Regions from separate parts of the Isoalcanivorax indicus genome, predicted to be linked through region 1. Evidence: predicted binding sites of a transcription regulator. Region 1 holds the regulator's gene; the other holds the start of a gene.
The links. Region 1 encodes sigma-54, which starts transcription at its own class of promoters, with help from an activator protein. Its sites were predicted from a motif close to TGGCACNNNNNTTGCTNT; they were not measured.

Region 1 (9,853 bases):
ACCGACGGCACCCTGGCGGCCGACGTGCGGCCACTGGTGCGCCTGAATATTTCCGTGCTTGCCGAGCGCAATGGTCGCCGTGAACGTGGCAGCGCCGGTGGTGGTGGCCGGGTGGATTACGATTGGCTGGAAGCCGAGGGGCGTGCCGAGCACTGGACCCGTGAGGCCGTGCGTCAGGCGCTGGTGAATCTGGAGGCGCAACCGGCCCCGGCGGGCACCATGCCGGTGGTGCTGGGGCCGGGCTGGCCCGGCGTGCTGTTGCACGAGGCCGTGGGGCATGGCCTGGAAGGCGATTTCAACCGCAAGGGCACGTCCATGTTTGCGCGCCGTTTTGGTGAGCAGGTGGCGTCGCCGCTGTGCACGGTGGTGGATGACGGTACGTTGCCCGGTCGGCGCGGGTCGCTCAACGTGGATGACGAAGGGACGCCTACTCACTGCACCACGCTGATCGAAAACGGGCGTCTGACCGGTTTCATGCAGGACAAGATGAACGCGCGCCTGAGCGGCTTTGCACCCACCGGCAACGGTCGCCGGGAATCCTATGCCCATCTGCCCATGCCGCGCATGACGAATACTTACATGCTGCCCGGTGAATCCGACCCGGAAGAGATCATTGCGTCGCTGGATCGCGGCATTTATGCGGTGAATTTTGGTGGCGGGCAGGTGGATATCACCTCGGGCCGCTTCGTGTTTTCCACCAGCGAGGCCTACCTGGTGGAAAAGGGCCGCATCGTGGCGCCCGTGCGTGGCGCCACGCTGATCGGTAGCGGCGCGGATGTCATGCAGCAGATTTCCATGGTCGGCAATGATCTGGCGCTGGACAGTGGTATCGGTGTCTGCGGCAAGGAAGGGCAGTCGGTGCCGGTGGGCGTTGGCCAGCCGACCCTGCGTGTGGAGGCGTTGACCGTGGGCGGGACAGCCTGATGGCGGCCGTTGGCGAGGTGCTGGCGCGCATGCGTCTGTTCGCCGGGATGGCGGCCGAGGATCTGCAGCAGGTGGAAAAGCTGGTGTTCGTGAATCGCTTTTCCGCGGGCGATGTGGTCTGCCGTGAGGGGGACCACAGTGATTTCATGTGCTTTGTGGTGCGTGGTCGCCTGGATATCATCAAGCGCGGGCAGGATGAACGGGATGTGGTGATTGCGCACCTGCACGCGGGCGACTCGCTGGGTGAGATGGCGCTGATCGACCATGAGCCGCGTTCGGCATCGGCACTGGCCAGCGAGGACAGCACGGTGATCGTGCTGACACGCAAGGGGTTCGAGCAATTGCGCAAGCGTTCGCCGCAGGCGGCCCATGTCATCCTGATGAATATTGCGCGACTGCTCAGCGGTAATCTGCGGCGCACCTCCGCGCAACTGGCGCAGTACATGCTACCCCTCAACTGATTTGCCGCCATGCCGGGCTGGTGCGCCAGTCCGGCATGCTTTCCTCAGGGCAGGGGCGCGTTGCGCTCCAGGTCGTTGAGGTAATCGTAGACCTTGCGGCGTTCGCGCTTGAAGCGCTCGCGGGCGGCCTTGTCGGCGGCCGGGTCGGGCAAGGGAGCGCCGTCATCCGGCAGGCGACTGGCGAAGAAATTGCGGGTCAGGTTCCGCAGGTGCTGGCGGTCGGCGGCGGCGTAGGTGTCGATGACTTCCTGCAAGATGCCCTGGGCGGCCTTGCTGTCTTCGCTGCGTTCCAGCCGTTCCATCCAGTCGAGCAGCCGTTTGTGGCGCAGCGGGTCTTCGAGTGCCGCCAGGCCGCGCTCAATGGCATCGCCGTCGGCCGCGCGCATCAGTTTGCCGATATACTGCGCATGGCGCCGTCGGGCTTCGTTGGCGGTGATACGTCGGCTTTCCTCGATGGCGCGCATCAAGGCGTCGGTCAGGGGCAGGCGTGCCAGATCAGCGGGTTTGAGGCTCATCAGCTTGTCGCCCACATCCTGAAGTGCGTTGACCTCACGCTTGCGGGCTGATTTGCTGGGCAGATCGTCGTCGTTATACTCGTCCATTCGCTTTCTACTGTGGCTGTCAGCCGCCAAGTTTACTTATGACTCCTTCGAATAACTATCCTGCCACACTGGCGGCCATCGCGCCTGACACCCTTGACGCGTTACGGCGCAAGGCACGTTTCGTCATCGACGAGGCTGCCCGCCAGGGCGCCGACGCGGCCGAAGCCGCCATCAGCGCCGGTGAGGGGCTCTCTGTTACCGTACGTCTGGGCGAGGTCGAGACGCTGGAATTCAACCGCGACCGTTCGGTGGTGGTCACGGTGTTTGTCGGTCAATGCAAGGGCAGTGCCAGCAGCAGTGACGACGCCGAGAGCAGTCTGTGCGAAACCGTGGCGGCCGCCATGGCGATTGCCCGGCAGACCGGTGCCGATCCGCACAACGGCCTGGCGCCTGCGGAGGCACTGGCCCGGGACCTGCCTGATCTGGATCTGCACCACCCCTGGTCGCTGACCCCGGAACAGGCGATCGATATGGCACTGGCTTGCGAGAACGCCGGGCGTCGCGATGCCCGTATCGTCAATTCCGAGGGCGCGACGGTGAGCAGTCATGCGGGGGCGCGCATCTATGCCAACAGTCATGGCTTCTGTGATGGCTGGCGCAGCACCCAGCACAGTCTCTCCTGTGTGCTGGTGGCCGAGCAGGACGGTGCCATGCAGCGTGACTACTGGTATGACAGCCAGCGTGACGCCACGGTGTTGCAGGCACCGGAAGTGGTGGGTGAGCGCGCGGCACGGCGTACGCTGGCGCGTCTTGGTGCCAGTCGGCCTGCGACCGCCGAACTGCCGGTGCTGTTCGCGCCGGAGGTGGCCAAGGGACTGATCGGCCATTTCGTCTCGGCGATCAGCGGTGGGGCCCTGTATCGCAAGGCGTCTTTTTTGCGTGACCGGATCGGCAGCCAGGTTTTCCCGGAATGGGTCACAATTCGCGAGCGGCCACACCTGCCGCGGGGCAGCGCCTCAGCGCCGTTCGACAGCGACGGGCTGCCGACGCGGGAGCAGGCGTTCGTGCAGGACGGTGTGCTGGTCAGCTATGCGCTGGGCCTGTATGCCTCCCGGCGACTGGGTATGGCGCCTACCGGCAATGGAGGGGGTGTGCGCAACCTGACGCTGACCCATGGCGAAGAGGACCAGGCCGCGCTGTGCCGACGTATGGATAAAGGTATCCTGATTACCGAGGTGATGGGGCAGGGCGTCAATCTGGTGACCGGGGATTACTCCCGGGGTGCCTCCGGGTTCCGGGTGGAAAACGGCGAGATCGCCGGGCCACTGGAAGAGTTCACCATTGCCGGGCACCTTGGCGAGATGTTTGCCGGTTTGCAGGTCGTGGGGAGCGATGTGGATCGACGGGGCAACATTCATTGCGGCAGCCTGTTGCTGTCGCCGATGAAGATTGCGGGGATCTGATTTTTATTTCAATGGGGGACAGGGATGCAAGGGGAAAACCCATACCAGGAGCCGCAGGCAGAGCTCTTGCCGAAGCAAGACAGGCTGGTGTTATCGATTCATCCGCCAAGGCGCAGAGATATGGGCGCCGGGTGGCGCTGGTTTGTGGATGCTGCGCGCATACTTCGTAGTGCCTGGCTTCCAATTGCTTTCGGTATCTTTCTGCTCTTCTTTCTGTTGATGGCTATCCAGAGTATACCTGTTGTTGGATATATAGCTTCCCAGACGTTGTTTATGCCGTTTTTCGAAGCCGGCATTCTGATGCTTGGCCTGAAGGCGGATGAAGGCCGCCGGGTATCTTTCAAGCATGCGTTTGCGGGCTTTGGGGAAAAATGCCCCCAGCTGCTCCTGATGGGTGTGGTGATGATGGCCGCCCTTCTGGGTTTGACGGCAGTTGGCTGGGTGTTGAACTATCTTGTTTTCCCTGCAACGACCCCGCAAATATATGAGGTGCTGGGGTTCTTCGGGACGTCGGCGGGAGGGCTGGATGAGTCGGGTGATCTCTCCGGCATGGCGGGATACTATGTAATTACGACTCTGGTTTTTCTCGCTTATTTCTCTTTCTTCTGGTTTTCAACGGGTTTGGTTTTTCTGGGAGGAAAGAGTATCCCGGATGCCATCACTGAAAGCATATCGGGGTTCTACAAGAATATTGTTCCTTTTATCTGGTACGGCTGTGTCGCCTTTATAGTGTCGCTTCTGGTGGTCGGCGGTATGACGTTCTTGATGGTTTACCTTGGGGTTTTCGGTGTTGCGGTTTTGATTTTTTTCTTGATTGTGATGATTCTCGTGTTCTTGATGAGTCATTACAGTTCGTTCCGGGACATCTATACTGATACCCTCTGATCCCTGGCGTGGCTGAAGTTCATTTTTTCAGCAGTCAGGGAGGGAGAGGGGTGTCGACGGAGCAATTTCATTGTGGCGACTTCAAGGTCGCCAATGAAGATTGCACAGGACTGATTTTCAATTCAATGAGGGAACAGTGATGCAAGGGGAAAATCCGTATCAACAACCGCAGGCCGATGTGATGCCGTTGCGTGAGGCGTCCGAGATGGCCGTCAACCCGCCTCGGGGGCGTGATATTGGCGCGGGCTGGCGCTGGATTGCCGATGGCTGGCGTGTGTTCAAGAGTGCCTGGGTGCAGATCTTTTTTGGTCTGCTGCTGCTGTGGCTGATCTCCATGGCCATTCAGTGGGTGCCGCTGGTGGGCTTTCTGGCGTCCATGATACTGACGCCTGTATTCAGCGTGGGTCTGCTGGTGCTGGCCTGGAAAGCGGATGAGGGGCAGAGTCCCTCGATCAGCGATATCTTTGCCGGGTTCCAGAACAAGTTTCCGCAGCTGGTCATGCTGGGGCTGGCTTACATGGGGCTGATCCTGGGTGCGGCGCTGATCGTGGGTCTGCTGGCCTATCTGCTGATGGCAGATGCCCTGGTGGCATCCTTTGCCATGCTGGAAGCGATGGAAGAGGGGGGTGCACCGGCCTTCGCCGATGACATGATGTTGCGGCTCGCCCTGCTTGTGCTGCTGTTCATGGCAGTGATGTTGCCGGTCATGGCGATGTACTGGTTTTCACCGGCGCTGGTGTTCTTCGGCAATCGCGGTATCGGCGAGTCGCTCAAGGAAAGCCTGATGGGCTGCCTGAAGAACATCCTGCCGATGTTCTGGTACAGCATCGTCATGATCATTCTGATGATTCTGGCGGTGATTCCGCTGGGCCTGGGGCTGCTGGTGCTGTTGCCGGTGCTGGCGGTGAGCTACTACAGCTCGTTCCGGGATATCTATACCGATACGCTGTAAGTCACTCGCCCTCGTCGAACCGCCGGGCAAACAGGTCGGTGAGTTCGTCGAGGGCTTCTCTCGCCTGTTCGCCTTCCACGCGTACTCCCACCTTGCTGCCCTTGGCGGCGGCCAGCGTCAGCACGCCCATCATGTTACGGGCTTCGACCTCGCGACCATTGCAGCGCAGCAGGATGCTGACCTCGTGACGGCAGGCCACGCTGACCACTTTGGCGGCAGCGCGGGCATGCAGTCCCAGGCGATTGATAACGGGCAGTTCTGCTTCCAGCACAGTGTCGGGCATGCTTATTCCAGTTCCAGATGCCGGATCTGGGCATCCCAGCCAGCCTTGCAGAGACGCTCTGCCAACTGCTCCACCATGTACACAGAGCGGTGGCGGCCGCCGGTGCAGCCGATGGCCACCGTCATGTAGGTGCGATCGTTCGCTTCATAGCGCGGCAGCCAGCGCAGTAGCAGCTGTTCGATATCGTGCAGCAGTTCAGGGGTGTCGCTCTGGCTGCCGAGAAAATCCTGGATCGGTTTCTGGCGGCCGTTAAAGGGGCGCAGGGTGGCATCCCAGTGCGGGTTGGGCAGCATGCGCACGTCGAAGACCAGGTCGGCATCCGGTGGCACGCCATTCTTGAAGCCGAAGGACTCCACCAGCAGCGACAGGCGACCGCTGCGCTGGGCCACACGATCGCGAATCATGTTGCGCAGGGTGTGTGGGTCCATCTTGCTGGTGTCCACCAGCAGGTCTGCGCTGGTCTGGATGCTGGCCAGTAACTCGCCTTCGTGGGCGATGGCTTCCGAGAGCGACATGTCCTGGTCGCTCAGCGGGTGGCGGCGGCGGGTGGCGCTGAAGCGTTTCAACAGGGTGTCGTGGTCGGCATCCAGATAAATGACTTCGCAGGTCAGGCCCTGTTCGCGCACCGCGCGCAGCAGTTCGGAGAAGCGCGGCAGCTGGCTGCGCAGGTTGCGCGCATCGATGCCCACAGCAATGCGTTCAATCTCGCTGCTCTCTTCGCGCAGCTGGGTCGCCAGGGTAGAGAGCAGGCCAAGAGGCAGGTTGTCCACACAGTAAAAGCCCAGATCTTCCAGAGCTTGCAGGGCGGTGGTCTTGCCGGAGCCTGAGCGGCCGCTGAGGATTACCAGTTTCATCGGGTCAGGACGCCAGTCGCAGTTCCGCTTCAGAATCGACGGCCGTGCTGAACAGGTGCGCTGCCGAGGTAGCCTGGCGCAGGCCATCGCGGAATGCGGGCTCGTTGAACAGCGCTGCCAGGTGGCTGAGGGTTTTCAGATGTTGTTCCGGGTTGTCTTCGGGGACCAGCAGTACGAACACCAGGTCCACCGGGCGGCTGTCCACCGCGTCGAAATCAATGGCCTCGGCCAGGCTGACCAGCAGGCCGAGGGGTTTGCTGCATGAGGCCAGCCGGCAATGGGGAATGGCGATGCCTTCCCCGATGCCGGTACTGCCCAGGCGTTCACGCGCAATCAGGGCGTCAAAGACTTCCTGTTCGCTCAAACCGGGACTATCCCGTGTGGCCAGTTCCGCCACCTGGTCGAGCAGACGCTTCTTGCTCACGCCCTGCAGGTGGTAGTGGGTTCGCTCCGGTGTCAGCAGTTCCCGTACGCGCATGATGGGTACTCAGATCTCAGTGTCCGTGGTTACGATTGACCGACTTTTCCTTGTGCTTGAGGATCTGTCGGTCGAGCTTGTCAGTCAGCATGTCGATGGCAGCGTACATGTCGCCAGCCTCGGCAGTGGCGAAGACCTCACCGCCGGCCACCCGAATGGTGGATTCCGCCTTGTGCGTCTTCGGTTCCGGCGACAGGATCACCTGAACACTCGTAATGTGATCAAAATGCCGTTCAAGCCGGGTGAATTTCTCATTGATGTACTCGCGCAGGGCATCGGTGATATCCAGGTGGTGACCGCTGATGTTGATCTGCATGGCTGACTCCTGTACCTGCTTCAGTTGACCGCCTATCCCGCGATCGGTGCCAGCCGGGCCCTGCGTGGGTCAGACCAGCCGCTTGCGCTCGCTGGATGCCGGTATACGCATCGCCTCTCTGTACTTGGCGACAGTGCGTCGCGCCACCTGAATGCCCTGTTCATTGAGCAGGCTGGCCAGCCGGCTGTCGCTCAATGGTTTTTTCGGGCTCTCGGCGGCGATCAGCTTCTTTATGATGGCACGAATGGCGGTGCTTGAACATTCACCTCCGCCTTCGGTGCCCACATGACTTGAGAAGAAAAATTTCAGCTCGAACATGCCCCGGGGCGTGAACATGAATTTCTGGCTGGTGACCCGGGAAATGGTGGACTCGTGCATCTCCACGGCGCTGGCGATATCCGCCAGGACCAGCGGTTTCATGGCCTCCTCGCCGTACTCGAAGAAGTCCTGCTGGACCTCGACGATGCGGGTGGCGACCTTGAGCAGCGTCTCATTGCGGCTTTGCAGGCTCTTCAGGAACCAGCGAGCCTCCTGCAGCTGATTGCGCAGGTAGCTGTTGTCATCGTCACGCAACTGCTTGCTGCCCGCCATGGCGGCGTAACCCGCGTTCAGCCGTACCTTGGGCAGGGCATCGCCGTTCAGCTCGACACGCCAGCGCCGCCCCTGCCGCCGCACGATCACGTCCGGCACGGTATAGGTCTCGGCCTGTTCCACGATGCTGTCGCCGGGGTGCGGGTTGAGGCTGCGCAGCAGACGGATCACCTCCACCAGTTCAGTCTCGGTGACCGCCACCAGACGGCGCAGCTGGGCGTAGTCGCGGCTCTCCAGCAGCGGCAGGTGCTGGGTCAGGCGCAGGGCGGCGTCACGCCAGGGGGTCTCGTCAGGCAGCAGGCGCAGCTGGATGGCCAGGCACTCGGCCAGGTCGCGGGCGGCCACGCCAGGAGGGTCGAAGTGCTGCAGGCGATGCAGCACGGCCAGGACCTCGTCCTCTTCCGGCCACGGCGTCTCGATGCCTGAGGGCAGGCTGCGCCGCGCGGCTTCAGCGATATCCGTGAGGGAGCAGGTCAGGTAGCCGCGATCATCAAGGCTTTCAATGATCGCGTAGGCGATGACGCGGTCGGCGTCGCCCATGGGCGTCAGGTTGAGTTGCCACAGCAGGTGTTCGTCGAGGCTGGCGCTGGCGGCGGTACGCTGCTCCCAGGCTTCCAGGTCGTCCTCGGGGGCGCCCGCGCTCGGGGCCTCGGTGAAGGGGTCCTCCCAGTCGGTATCGACGCCGCTGTCGTAGTCGTCCACCACGGCGTCATCGTTGCCCGTCACTTCACCGGGTTCCAGGGGTTCCTCGCCCGCCGTATCGCTCAGGCTGTCGCTGGCGTAGTCCTCTTCGTCCAGCTCCAGCAAGGGGTTGGCTTCGATGGCTTCCTGGATCTCCAGGCGCAGGTCGAGCGTCGACAACTGCAGCAGGCGGATGGCCTGCTGCAGTTGTGGTGTCATGGTCAGGTGCTGACCGATCTGTATCTGCAGACCTGGTTTCATCTGATGGTGTGTCCCCCGAACGTGTCGCAATAACCGGCAGGGCGGTTAACTGATCTTCACGTCAACAGGGTCCAAGGATAGCAACCAGCAATTTTCGTGCCCATTCTTGAATTCATACGGCGAATGGGCTAGGTCGGCGCTTCATGCACTGTTATGGCGCACTTTTTGCGCCAGTCGGGTGTGTCACAGGCGGAAATCGGCGCCCAGATAGACATCCCGCACCTGCTGGTTGGCAAGGATGGTGTCCGCGTTACCGGCAGCAATGATGTGGCCGCCGCTGACGATATACGCGGTATCGCAGATGGTGAGGGTCTCGCGCACATTGTGGTCGGTGATCAGCACGCCGATACCCCGGTCGCGCAGGTGGGTGATGATGCCCTTGATCTCGTTCACCGAGATCGGGTCTACCCCGGCAAAAGGCTCGTCCAGCAGGATGAAGGCCGGGTCCGTCGCCAGACCACGGGCAATCTCGGCCCGGCGCCGCTCGCCCCCGGACAGGCTCATGCCGAGGCTGTCGCGAATATGCGTGATGCTGAATTCCTGCAGCAGCTGCTCCAGTCGTTCCTGGCGTTCGGCCTTGTTCAGGTCGTTGCGGGTTTCCAGGATCGCCATGATGTTGTCGGCGACACTCAGGCGCCGGAAGATGCTGGCTTCCTGCGGCAGGTAGCCGATGCCACGGCGGGCGCGGCCGTGCATCGGCAGGGCCGTGATGTTGTCGCCGTTGATGCTGATATAGCCGGCATCCGGCGGTACCAGCCCGACAATCATGTAAAAGCAGGTGGTCTTGCCCGCGCCGTTGGGGCCGAGCAGCCCCACCACTTGACCGGCTTCCACCTGAAGCGAGACATCCTCGATCACTCGACGGCCTTTGTAGCTCTTGGCCAGATTGTGCGCGCTAAGCAGGCTCACGGCTGTGTTTCCCTGTTGCTGTCTTCCGCCGGAATCACCAGCCGCACGCGCTGCTCTGCACCGTCGCCGCTGGCCTCGATATCCCGGGTCGAGAGGTTGTAGACCACCCGGGCGCCCTGAAAGCGGCGGCCCCGGTTTTCGATATGTGCATCACCGCTGAGGGTGATGGTCTGGGCGGCCACATCATAGACCAGTCGGCTGGCCCGGGCATGGATGTCTGCGCCTTCGCGCAAGCGTACGGGGGCCCCCGTGG
Region 2 (9,853 bases), 450 kb from region 1:
TCGGGTGGCGCTGCTGGAGCGCACCGGGCGCGTGGCCGTGCCTTATCTGATCGATCCGAACCAGGATGTCGAACTGTACGAGTCACGCCGTATCGTCAGCTACCTGCTGGACACCTACGCCGTCTGAACGACAGGCTCAATCGGGCCGCCCCGGCGGCGGCCTGTTTGCCCGGGGTGCATCGGGGTCTTCGTAATAGGAAGGCTCCGACGTATCCCGCACTTCATCCGGCTCCGCTGGCGTGTCCCCGGCATCCGCAACCAGCATCTCCAGCTTGTCTGCAATATCCCACTCCGCTGGCTCGCCTGGATGATGCTCCTCGAACTCCTCGTTACGCGGATCGATCTCTGTAAGCACCGGTGTGGACGAGGGGGTCACCGTCACGTACTCGCCCTGCTCTTCCACCGGCACCATATCGCTGGCCCGGAAGACATAGAAGACAGCGGCCCCGGCCACCAGCAGACACAGGCTGATGAAGATGAACAGGGCCGGTGCGCCGAGCACCCCCATCAGCACCCCCGCCAGAAGCGGCCCGACCATGGTGCCGACACCATAGGTCCGCAGCATGCTGGCGCAGGCCGCCACCAGTTGATCGTTGGGCAACTGGTCATTGGCCAGCGCCACACTGACCGGATAGGTACTGGCCGCCACCGCAAAGAAAATGCCGCTGAACAGGAACAGGGCGACCACCGAGAAGGCGCCCAGCACCGCCGTAATCGCCGCCGCCAGCGCACCGCAAAACAGCAGCCCGGTGAGCACCGGCAGACGACCGATGCGATCCCCCAGCCAGCCCGCTGGCCATTGCAGCAGCACCGCGCAGATCACGGAAAACCCCATGTACATCGACAGTTGACTGATATCCAGCCCGACACGCAGGGCATACACCGGCGCCAGCGAGAGGAAGGCGCCCAGCGCAATACCCGAAGCCAGCACGCCGGTCATGCCCGCCGGTGCCTGGCGGATCAGCTTGCGCACGCCGAGCGTCTCGGTGTGCGACGGCGAGGTGGGAATCAGGCTCTGCGTCAGCGCCAGTGGCACCAGTGACAGCACGATCAACATGGCCACCACGCTGAACACCACGTATTCCATGGGGTTGCCAAGGCCAACCAGCAGCTGGCCCGAGGCCGAGGCCAGATAGAAGTTGATGGTGTAGATGCCAAGCAGCTTGCCGCGCGATTCATTGGTGGCACGGTCATTGATCCAGCTCTCGGCCACCGTCATCAGGCCCGCCAGACAGATACCGACGACCACACGCATCAGCGCCCAGGACGCAGCCGAGACGATAAGGGGATGCATCAGGGTGGTGGCGCAGGCCACGGCGGCAAACACCGCAAAGGCGCGGATGTGGCCAACCTTGCGGATCACATCGACCGCATAGGTGGCACCGATGATGAAGCCCAGCGAGTAGGCGGCCATCACCACACCCAGGGCCGCATCGGCGACACCTTCCATGTCCAGGCGCAGGGCGATAAGGGTACCCAGCATGGCGCTGCCGCTGACCAGCAGCGCCAGACTGAGAAACAAGGCAATAACGGAGAGCACGACGGTCTTCATGGCGGCCAGTGTACCAGCCCTTTCGTCGCGTTGCGTGGCGGCGCCCCGATTCTTCAGGCTGGCAGACCGAGTCGGCGGGCCTCCATACGGCGCAGGAACTCGAGCATGATCTGCCGGTACAGGTCCACGCCCAGCCAGGCATCCTCAACCCCGGCATCCACATTCGGATTGTCGTTGACCTCCACCACCACCACACGCTCGCCGGACTGCTTCATGTCCACGCCATACAGGCCATTGCCCATCAGCCGGGCCGCCTTCAGCGCCGTGCGCAGCACCTTGGCGGGCACCTCCTGGATCGGCACCGTGCGCGCATTGCCCGACACGGTCTTGCCGCCCTTGTGGTTGTAGATCTGCCAGTGGCCCTTGCTCATGAAATACTGGCAGGCAAACAGGGGGCGGTTATTGAGCACACCGATACGCCAGTCATAGTCCGTGTACATGAATTCCTGAGCCAGCACCACGGCACTCTGCCGGAAGTATTCACCCAGTGCCGTTTCCAGAGCCTCGGCGCTGTCAGCCTTGGTGATACCCCGGGAAAAGCTGCCATCAGGAATTTTCAGCACCACCGGCAAGCCCAGGTCCTCGACCATGGCCTGCACATCATGCTGGCCGTCGCGGAACAGAAAGCGGGTCTTCGGCACCGGTACCTTGTTGGCCTGCATCAGCTCCGCGAAATAGATCTTGTTGGTACAGCGCAGGATCGAACCCGGATCGTCCATCACCACCATGCCCTCCTGCTCGGCCTTGCGCGCGAACTGATAGGTATGATGGTCCAGTGCCGTGGTCTCGCGGATAAACAGGGCGTCGTACTCCGCCAGCCGGGGGTAGTCTTCACGGCCCACTGTTTCCACGTTGATGCCCAGCTCGGCCCCGGCCCGGGTAAACAGGCGCAGCGCCTTGCTGTCGCTCGGCGGCAGGGCTTCGTCCGGGTTCACCAGCATGGCCAGGTCGTAACGGAACTTGCGGCGGCTGCCGACCTTGCGCCATACCCGCGCGTTGAAGGCCTCCAGCGCTGTCGCAAAGGCATCCTCTTCCTTGCCCTTGAGCTGGTGCAAGCCCAGGGGGCGCACGGACTCCACCGTCCAGCTGTCCCGCCGCCGCAGCTCCAGTTGCAGGATCGGCGCGGGCAGCTGATCGAAGATCTGCCGTGCCAGTTCCGCCAGCCCGGCATGTTCGGTCTGGCCAAAGAACACCTTCAATGACAGCCGCTCACCATCCTGGCGGTGCTTCTTCATGGCCTTGTCCAGCGCCGCATCGAACGACTCGAAGTGCAGGCCGTAGAGCGCCTTGCGCGACAGATCGTTGACGGTGCGCACCGATGGCAGCACACGGTGGCCGCGTGCCTCGGCCAGCAGCGAGCAGTAATAACCCGGGCTCAGGTATCGGTAGTTACGGCACAGGTTGATGACCTGGACCCGGCCACTGGGAAAGCTGGTGGTACTGTCCAGATACTCCCGGGCACTCATCAGATGCCGGGCCGGATAATAGGCGGCCCAGTCTCGGCGGTCTTCGACCACCAGAATAACGTTGGTCATGCTGCTCCCTCGACGGTCCCTGCAAGGCTGAAAAGCGTCAATGTTCGCACTGTAGCGTGCCGGTGGCAGGGTCCGCTACAGGCGCAGCGGAGGAAGACCGCGAAATGCATCCCGCAGGCTGTCGGACCAGGCCTCGCGCAGCGCCGTGTAGAAGGCATGCCGCTCGTCGATATGGTAATGACGGCTGCTGTCGAAGCTGTCCTGGGTATAGAGCAGGACATCCAGGGGCATGCCCACGGACAGATTGGAACGGATGGTGGAGTCGAAGCTGATCAGGGCACATTTCATCGCTTCATCCAGAGGCAGCCGATAATCCACCACCCGGTCGATGATCGGCTTGCCATACTTGCTCTCGCCAATCTGGAAATACGGCGTGTCCACCGTAGCTTCGATGAAGTTGCCTGCCGGGTAGACATGGAACAGCCGGCATGGCTCGCCACGAATCTGCCCGCCCACCAGGAAGCTGCCCCCGAAATCGACACCGCTGCCCTGCCCCTGGCCGCCATCACGATGGATCACTTCACGCAGGGTGCTGCCCACCAGTTCGGCGACGTCATACAGGCTGGTGACCTGATACAGGTGACGCGGTGCGTCGTCCCGGATGCGGTTGCGCAGCAGGCTCAGAACACTCTGGGTGGTGGCCAGATTGCCGGCACTCATCAGCACGATCAGGCGTTCACCCTCGCGCTCGAAACGGTGCAACTTGCGAAAGGTGGCAATGTGGTCCACCCCGGCGTTGGTGCGGGAATCCGCCGCGAAGATCATGCCCTGCTCCAGGCGCATGGCCACGCAGTACGTCATGCCAGTTCTCCGTTAATGCGCACCGGGGAAACCCGGGCGCCGATGGCGCAGAGCATAGCGCCGCGGGCCCGCTGGCGGCCAGCGGATTTATTACTGATCGAGACGCTCGACGGTCGCCGTGGCGTGCATCGACTCGGGGCCACCACCGTACCGCACGCCACGCACCGGGCAGGCATCCAGGTAATCCAGCCCGACGGCCAGCTTCAGGTGCTGACGCAGCTGGCGCGTCTGGTTGACCACGTCATAGCTGTGCCAGGCGTCCTGGAACCAGACCTCCGCCCAGGCATGGCTGGCGACGTGTTCCTGATCCTCACTGTACAGGTAGCCACTGACATAGCGGGCGGGCAGACCGAGCAGGCGGCAGCAGGCCAGAAACACATGGGTGTGGTCCTGGCAGACCCCGTGCCCCCCGGCAAAGGCCTCACCGGCAGAACTGCCTGCGTGGGTCATGCCCGGGGTGTAGGCCATACGTGCCAGCAACGCCGCCATCAGCCGCTCCAGGGTCGCTTCATCGGCGCTATCCCCCAGCTCGGCAAGGAAGCTGCGGATCGCCGAGCTGGGGCGAGTCAGCCGCGTGTGCCTGCTGTACACCAGGGGCGACAGGGAAGAGTCATCCTGCTCACGGTCATCATCCGTGATCTCCACCTCGCCACGCGCCAGAATGGAAATACTGGAATGCGGCTGGTCCAGCGTCAGCACATGCAGGATATTGCCGAAGCCGTCACTGCTGACCAGCGGCGTCTGCGGCATTTCCAGCTGCCAGCTGAGTATCCGCTGGCGCGGCGATGGCCTCGGTGTAAGGCGCACATACTGGGTGCTGTGGCGCGCCTCGTGGTCGTACCGATAGGTCGTCAGATGTTCAATCGACAGTCGCATGATCGCCTCACACCAGTTCCAGGTAGGCGGACTGGATGGTATCCGCCAGTTCGTTGATACGGCGCAGGAAATCCGTCAGGTATTCATGCAGCCCGACCTCGAACACATGACTGATATCGCCATACTGCAGACGCGCAAACTGGACCGCCACCAGCCGCTTTGCATCCATGCCTGCTTCACCTTCCACCGACGGCAGCAGCTCCGCGAGCATTTCCACGCAGGAACGCAGGGAACGAGGTACTTCGGCGCGAAAAATCAGCATCTCGGCGATATGCTCAGAGGTGACACGATCGGTATAAATCTCGCGATAGGCCTCGTAGGCGCCAACAGAACGCAACAGCGCATTCCAGCGGTAATACTCCACCGCACTGTTGCCGACGCCGGTATGAATCTGGTGTTTCACATCAAGGATACGAGCCGTGTTGTCGGCCCGCTCGATAAAGGTACCCACGCGCAGGAAGCGGAACGCATCGTTACGAATCATGGTGCCGTAAGCCGCCCCCCGGAACAGGTGCGAGCGCTCCTTGACCCAGTCCATGAAGGCACTGGCACCCATGGCAATCAGACCGTAACGGCGAATGCTCTGCAATTCGATCCAGGTGGCGTTGATGCTCTCCCACACCTCACTGGTAATGCGCCCGCGCACGGCATGCGCATTCTCCCGCGCGCTGCGGATACAGTTGTAGATGCTGCCGGGATTTTCCTCGTCCAGCGAAAAGAAGTGCATCACATTGTTGATCTGCACCGTGTCGTAACGACTGATATAGCGATCCCAGGTCCCCGAGATTTTCAGCGGCGCCGCCACTTCTTCGTCCACCGTCGCTGCAAACGGAATCAGCGACAGGTTCCAGGCCACATCCAGCATCCGCGCCGTGTTTTCCGCACGCTCCAGATGACGGGACATCCAGTAGAGTTCCGAGGCAGTCCGGCTCAGCATGGCGCGTCCTCCAGCACCCAGGTGTCCTTGGTGCCGCCACCCTGGGACGAGTTGACCACCAGCGAGCCCTCCTTCATCGCCACCCGCGTCAGCCCGCCGGGCACCAGACGCACCTCACGGCCACTGAGCACAAAAGGCCGCAGGTCGATATGCCGGGGCGCGATGCCCTCTTCGACAAACACCGGGCAGGTGGACAAGGACAGTGTCGGTTGCGCGATATAGTTCTCCGGCGCCGCCAGCAGCTGCTCGCGGAAGCGGGCAATCTGTTCGCGGGTACTGGCTGGCCCGATCAGCATGCCGTAACCGCCTGCACCGTGGACTTCCTTGACCACCAGTTCATCCAGGTGCGCCAGCACATGGGACAGGTCCTGCGGCTCACGACACAACCAGGTGGGCACATTCTTCAGGATCGGTTCTTCATCCAGATAGAAGCGGATCATGTCCGGCACATAGGGATAGATCGACTTGTCATCAGCCACCCCGGTGCCGATGGCATTGGCCAGCACCACATTGCCTTCGCGGTAGGCCGACAACAGGCCGGGCACGCCGAGCATGGAATCCGGATTGAACGCCAGCGGATCGAGAAAATCATCATCGATGCGCCGGTAGATCACGTCCACCCGCTGCGGGCCCGCCGTGGTGCGCATGTAGACCACGCCATCGCGGGTAAACAGGTCTGCGCCTTCCACCAGTTCAATGCCCATCTGCCGGGCCAGAAAGGCATGTTCGAAGTAAGCGCTGTTGTAACGCCCCGGTGTCAGCAGCACCACACAGGGGTTGGTGACGTGGCAGCTCTGCTCCAGCATCTCGTGCAGGAGTGCGGGGTAGTGATCCACCGGCGCCACCCGATGCCGGGCAAACAGTTCCGGATACAGACGCATCATCATGCGCCGGTTCTCGATCATGTAGGAGACGCCAGAGGGCGTGCGCAGATTGTCCTCCAGCACATAATAATCGCCGTCATTGTTACGGATCAGGTCGACACCGGCGATGTGCGCGTAGACGTCATTGGGCAGGTCGATACCCTGCATGCAGGGCTGATAGTGGGCGTTGGCAAACACCTGCCTGGCAGGAATGCGGCCGGCACGCACAATGGCCTGCTCATGATAGATATCACGCAGGAACAGGTTCAGCGCCTGCACCCGTTGCAACAGACCCCGCTCCAGCATCCCCCATTCGGACGCTGGAATGATGCGTGGCACACTGTCGAAGGGAATCAGCCGTTCGGTACCCTCCTCTGCACCGTAGACATTGAAGGTAATCCCCACACGGTGGAACAGCAGGTCCGCTTCCTTGCGCTTGCGCTCGATCGTGTCCATGGACACGCCCTCAAGCCAGCGCCAGTAAGCGGCGTAGTGGGGTTGTGCCGCGCCAGGCGCGGAAAACATCTCGTCGTACCCCCCGGGCGGCGGGCTACCAGCCTTGATCATGCGGTCCCATCCTCGGTCATGCCTGCAATGGGTCAAGCGAAGCATAAGCCATGCCAGCTTTACGCCTGTGGTGGCGCGCCATGGCGGGGCAAGCGGGCGGCAGCGCACCGTCGGCGCGCATGTGAGCGCACTGCTTTGGGGCGCACCCTTTATGAACCTTACTATGAACCACTGAGCGATACCTGGAAATGATTCCGCTCTGCCGAACCTCCCTGCCTGCGCGGGATGGATAGCTGGATGGGATGAGATTGACCAACGTTCACCACCCCGACGGCCTCAAGGGGCTAGAGTGAGGGAGCGCTTGCGGAGTGGCTGGTGCCACCGTCGGGGGCGCGTTGCGCCCCTGAGGGAGGGATTGATTCGGCCTGCGGCCTCACCCCTTCGGGGCGCGCTGCGCGCGTCCTGCGCCGCTGCGCGGCTTGTCGAACGTAGGGGTCGAATCACCCGGCCACGGCGCCTGCATGCGCCGCGGCGTTCGCTCGCTCGCGACGCTGTGCGTCTGAAACAGAGCGGCTCACCCCTCACCGCCAGATACAAAAAAACCCGCGTTAGCGGGTTCTTTTGTATCTGGCGGTGAGGGAGGGATTCGAACCCTCGATACGCTATTAACGTATACACACTTTCCAGGCGTGCTCCTTCAGCCACTCGGACACCTCACCGAAAACTTGTCGCTCACAGGTTGCTGGCTTGGGGCATACCTGTCGCACGCAATGCGTGCTCTGCTATTCGCCGGTTGCACCGGCTCACCCCTTCGGGGCCGTCGCGGCCATGCCGCAACGTTCGCTTGCCTGTGGCAAGGCGTCAGCCACTCGGACACCTCACCGAAAACCTGGTCACCGTAAAGCCGGTCTCTGCCAGGCTGGCTACAGAGGGCGCGTAGATTACCCGAGTCCTCCGGTGATCGCAACGCGCAAACCAACGCCGGAACTCAATCCACGCGGCCATCGGGGCGGGACAGGTCACGGGCCAGATAATGGGCGGTGAAACGTGCCGCGATCTCGCCGCTGGGGGACGACAGGGTGGCGCTGATGGCCAGGCGGGCGCGCCCGCGGCGGACCAGGCGGCGGGCAAAGCGGGACAGGTCGTCCTCGCTGGCCTGAATATGCAGGGTGGCATCACTGGCCAGCGGCGCCACGTACTGCAATGAGGATTCGGCCGCGACCACATCCACCTGCGGCACCCGTGCTTCGCCTTCCAGCGTCGTCAGGGCCCAACCACCCAGCGTCAGCAGCGCCGCCTGACTGCCTGCGAAGAAGGTGCCCTTGTCGTTCACGTTGGGCGCCAGGGGCGCGGCCAGCAACAGGTCGCCGGGGTGCCAGCGGGTGAAGCTGAAGTCCAGATGCCGGGTCAGCGGAATGGCGCCGCGCACGCGCTCGGCCAGAGCCGTCAGATCACTCATGCAGGCAGCGTCCTGGTATAGCGGCGCGGATCGTCCTCCGGCACCCGTTTGATGGCGCCTGCCGGGGTGCCCAGATAGATGAAACCGACAATCTCGTCCTTGTCGGCAAAGCCCAGCGAGGCCTTGACGTGGCGATGGCGGGCCATGCTGCCGGTACGCCACATGGCCCCTACCCCCAGGGCATGGGCGGCCAGCATGATGTTCTGCACCGCCGCGCCGGTGGCCACGATCTGCTCGAGCACCGGCACCCGGTTGTGTTCATCCGTCTCGGCCACGGCCACCAGGATCAGGGGCGCCCGGAACGGCTTCATGCGCAGCTTGTCCAGGGCCTCGGCGTCGGCGTCAGGCTCGTCCTGAAGGCGCGCCTCGACGAAGATCTGCCCCAGCCGCTGGCGCTGTTCCCCCTCCAGAAACAGAAAGCGCCAGGGGCGCAACACACCATGATCCGGGGCGCGCATGGCCGCCCGCAGCATGACATCCCGTTGCGCTGCATCCGGAGCCGGGCCGCCGAGTACGGCAATGGAAACCCGGTTGTGCAGTGCGCTGATTGCATCCATCTGTGGTCCTCAGGCAGGGCATGGTTCACGAGGTTCCCAAGTCTACATGAGACGCACTCACCCTGCCCGGGCTCCATCATGCCTTTTTACTTCCGCAGCGAGTGGTTTAAGCTTGCCGGACCCAGGGCACATGCAGGCAGTCATGAGACCGGCAAAAGATAACAAGAAGCGGCGCGCGCGGCAGGAAGATCCGCACGCCAGATCACGCCGCCAGGCCAACTACATCCGTTTGCTGGAATTTGTGGTCGCCGCCATCATTCTGACGGCGGGCATCTACTGGCAGCTCTACCCCGAGCTCTACATGCTGATGGTCGCCCTGCTGCTGGGCTACCCGCTGGTGGCGCAGAGCATCGCCTATACGCTGGAACGCAAGGGCCGGCGCCAGCAGGAAGCCCATCGTATTCTGGTGCAGGTCGATGCCGTGCTGATCGGCCTGACCATCGCCGCCCTGCACTTCTCGCTGATTCCATCACTGGCGCTGCTGATCATTGTGCACGCCAATGCCGTCTCCAGCGGCGGTATCCGCCCCTGGCTGCTGAATATCCTGCTCACGGGCACCGGCTGCCTGGCCGGCTGGTTCATCTTTGACGGTCAGGTGCTGGCCCCGGAGGCCACGCCGGTGCTGCTCAACCTGCTGTCCATGGTCGGCCTGGGCATCTACGTGGGAGGCTCGTCGCTGTATGTGCTGAACCAGACACGCAACGTACGGCTGGCACAGGCCTATCTGGCCCGGCAGCAGAAACAGGCCATGGACCTGTCGCGCAAG

Region 2: DKW65_RS09180 (circularly permuted type 2 ATP-grasp protein) is a predicted target of sigma-54. The motif match lies at 7,170-7,187, and genes of this name have one in related genera.

Annotation. Positions count from the first base shown of each region.
Region 1 covers NZ_QGMP01000001.1:2,467,577-2,477,429, reverse strand. Annotated here, with positions in the region: gene tldD (metalloprotease TldD) at 1-924, shown strand, start outside; gene DKW65_RS11205 (cyclic nucleotide-binding domain-containing protein) at 924-1,385, shown strand; gene yjgA (ribosome biogenesis factor YjgA) at 1,430-1,987, opposite strand; gene pmbA (metalloprotease PmbA) at 2,026-3,390, shown strand; gene DKW65_RS11190 (BPSS1780 family membrane protein) at 3,415-4,275, shown strand; gene DKW65_RS11185 (BPSS1780 family membrane protein) at 4,415-5,227, shown strand; gene DKW65_RS11180 (HPr family phosphocarrier protein) at 5,229-5,510, opposite strand; gene rapZ (RNase adapter RapZ) at 5,513-6,364, opposite strand; gene ptsN (PTS IIA-like nitrogen regulatory protein PtsN) at 6,369-6,842, opposite strand; gene hpf (ribosome hibernation-promoting factor, HPF/YfiA family) at 6,859-7,158, opposite strand; gene DKW65_RS11160 (RNA polymerase factor sigma-54) at 7,228-8,691, opposite strand; gene lptB (LPS export ABC transporter ATP-binding protein) at 8,875-9,600, opposite strand; gene lptA (lipopolysaccharide transport periplasmic protein LptA) at 9,597-9,853, opposite strand, start outside.
Region 2 covers NZ_QGMP01000001.1:2,015,098-2,024,950, forward strand. Annotated here, with positions in the region: gene DKW65_RS09150 (glutathione S-transferase N-terminal domain-containing protein) at 1-127, shown strand, start outside; gene DKW65_RS09155 (MFS transporter) at 137-1,552, opposite strand; gene DKW65_RS09160 (RimK family protein) at 1,606-3,087, opposite strand; gene DKW65_RS09165 (proteasome-type protease) at 3,163-3,888, opposite strand; gene DKW65_RS09170 (transglutaminase family protein) at 3,979-4,764, opposite strand; gene DKW65_RS09175 (alpha-E domain-containing protein) at 4,772-5,701, opposite strand; gene DKW65_RS09180 (circularly permuted type 2 ATP-grasp protein) at 5,695-7,131, opposite strand; tRNA gene DKW65_RS09185 (tRNA-Ser) at 7,700-7,790, opposite strand; gene DKW65_RS09190 (YiiD C-terminal domain-containing protein) at 8,060-8,530, opposite strand; gene DKW65_RS09195 (nitroreductase family protein) at 8,527-9,087, opposite strand; gene DKW65_RS09200 (adenylate/guanylate cyclase domain-containing protein) at 9,230-9,853, shown strand, end outside.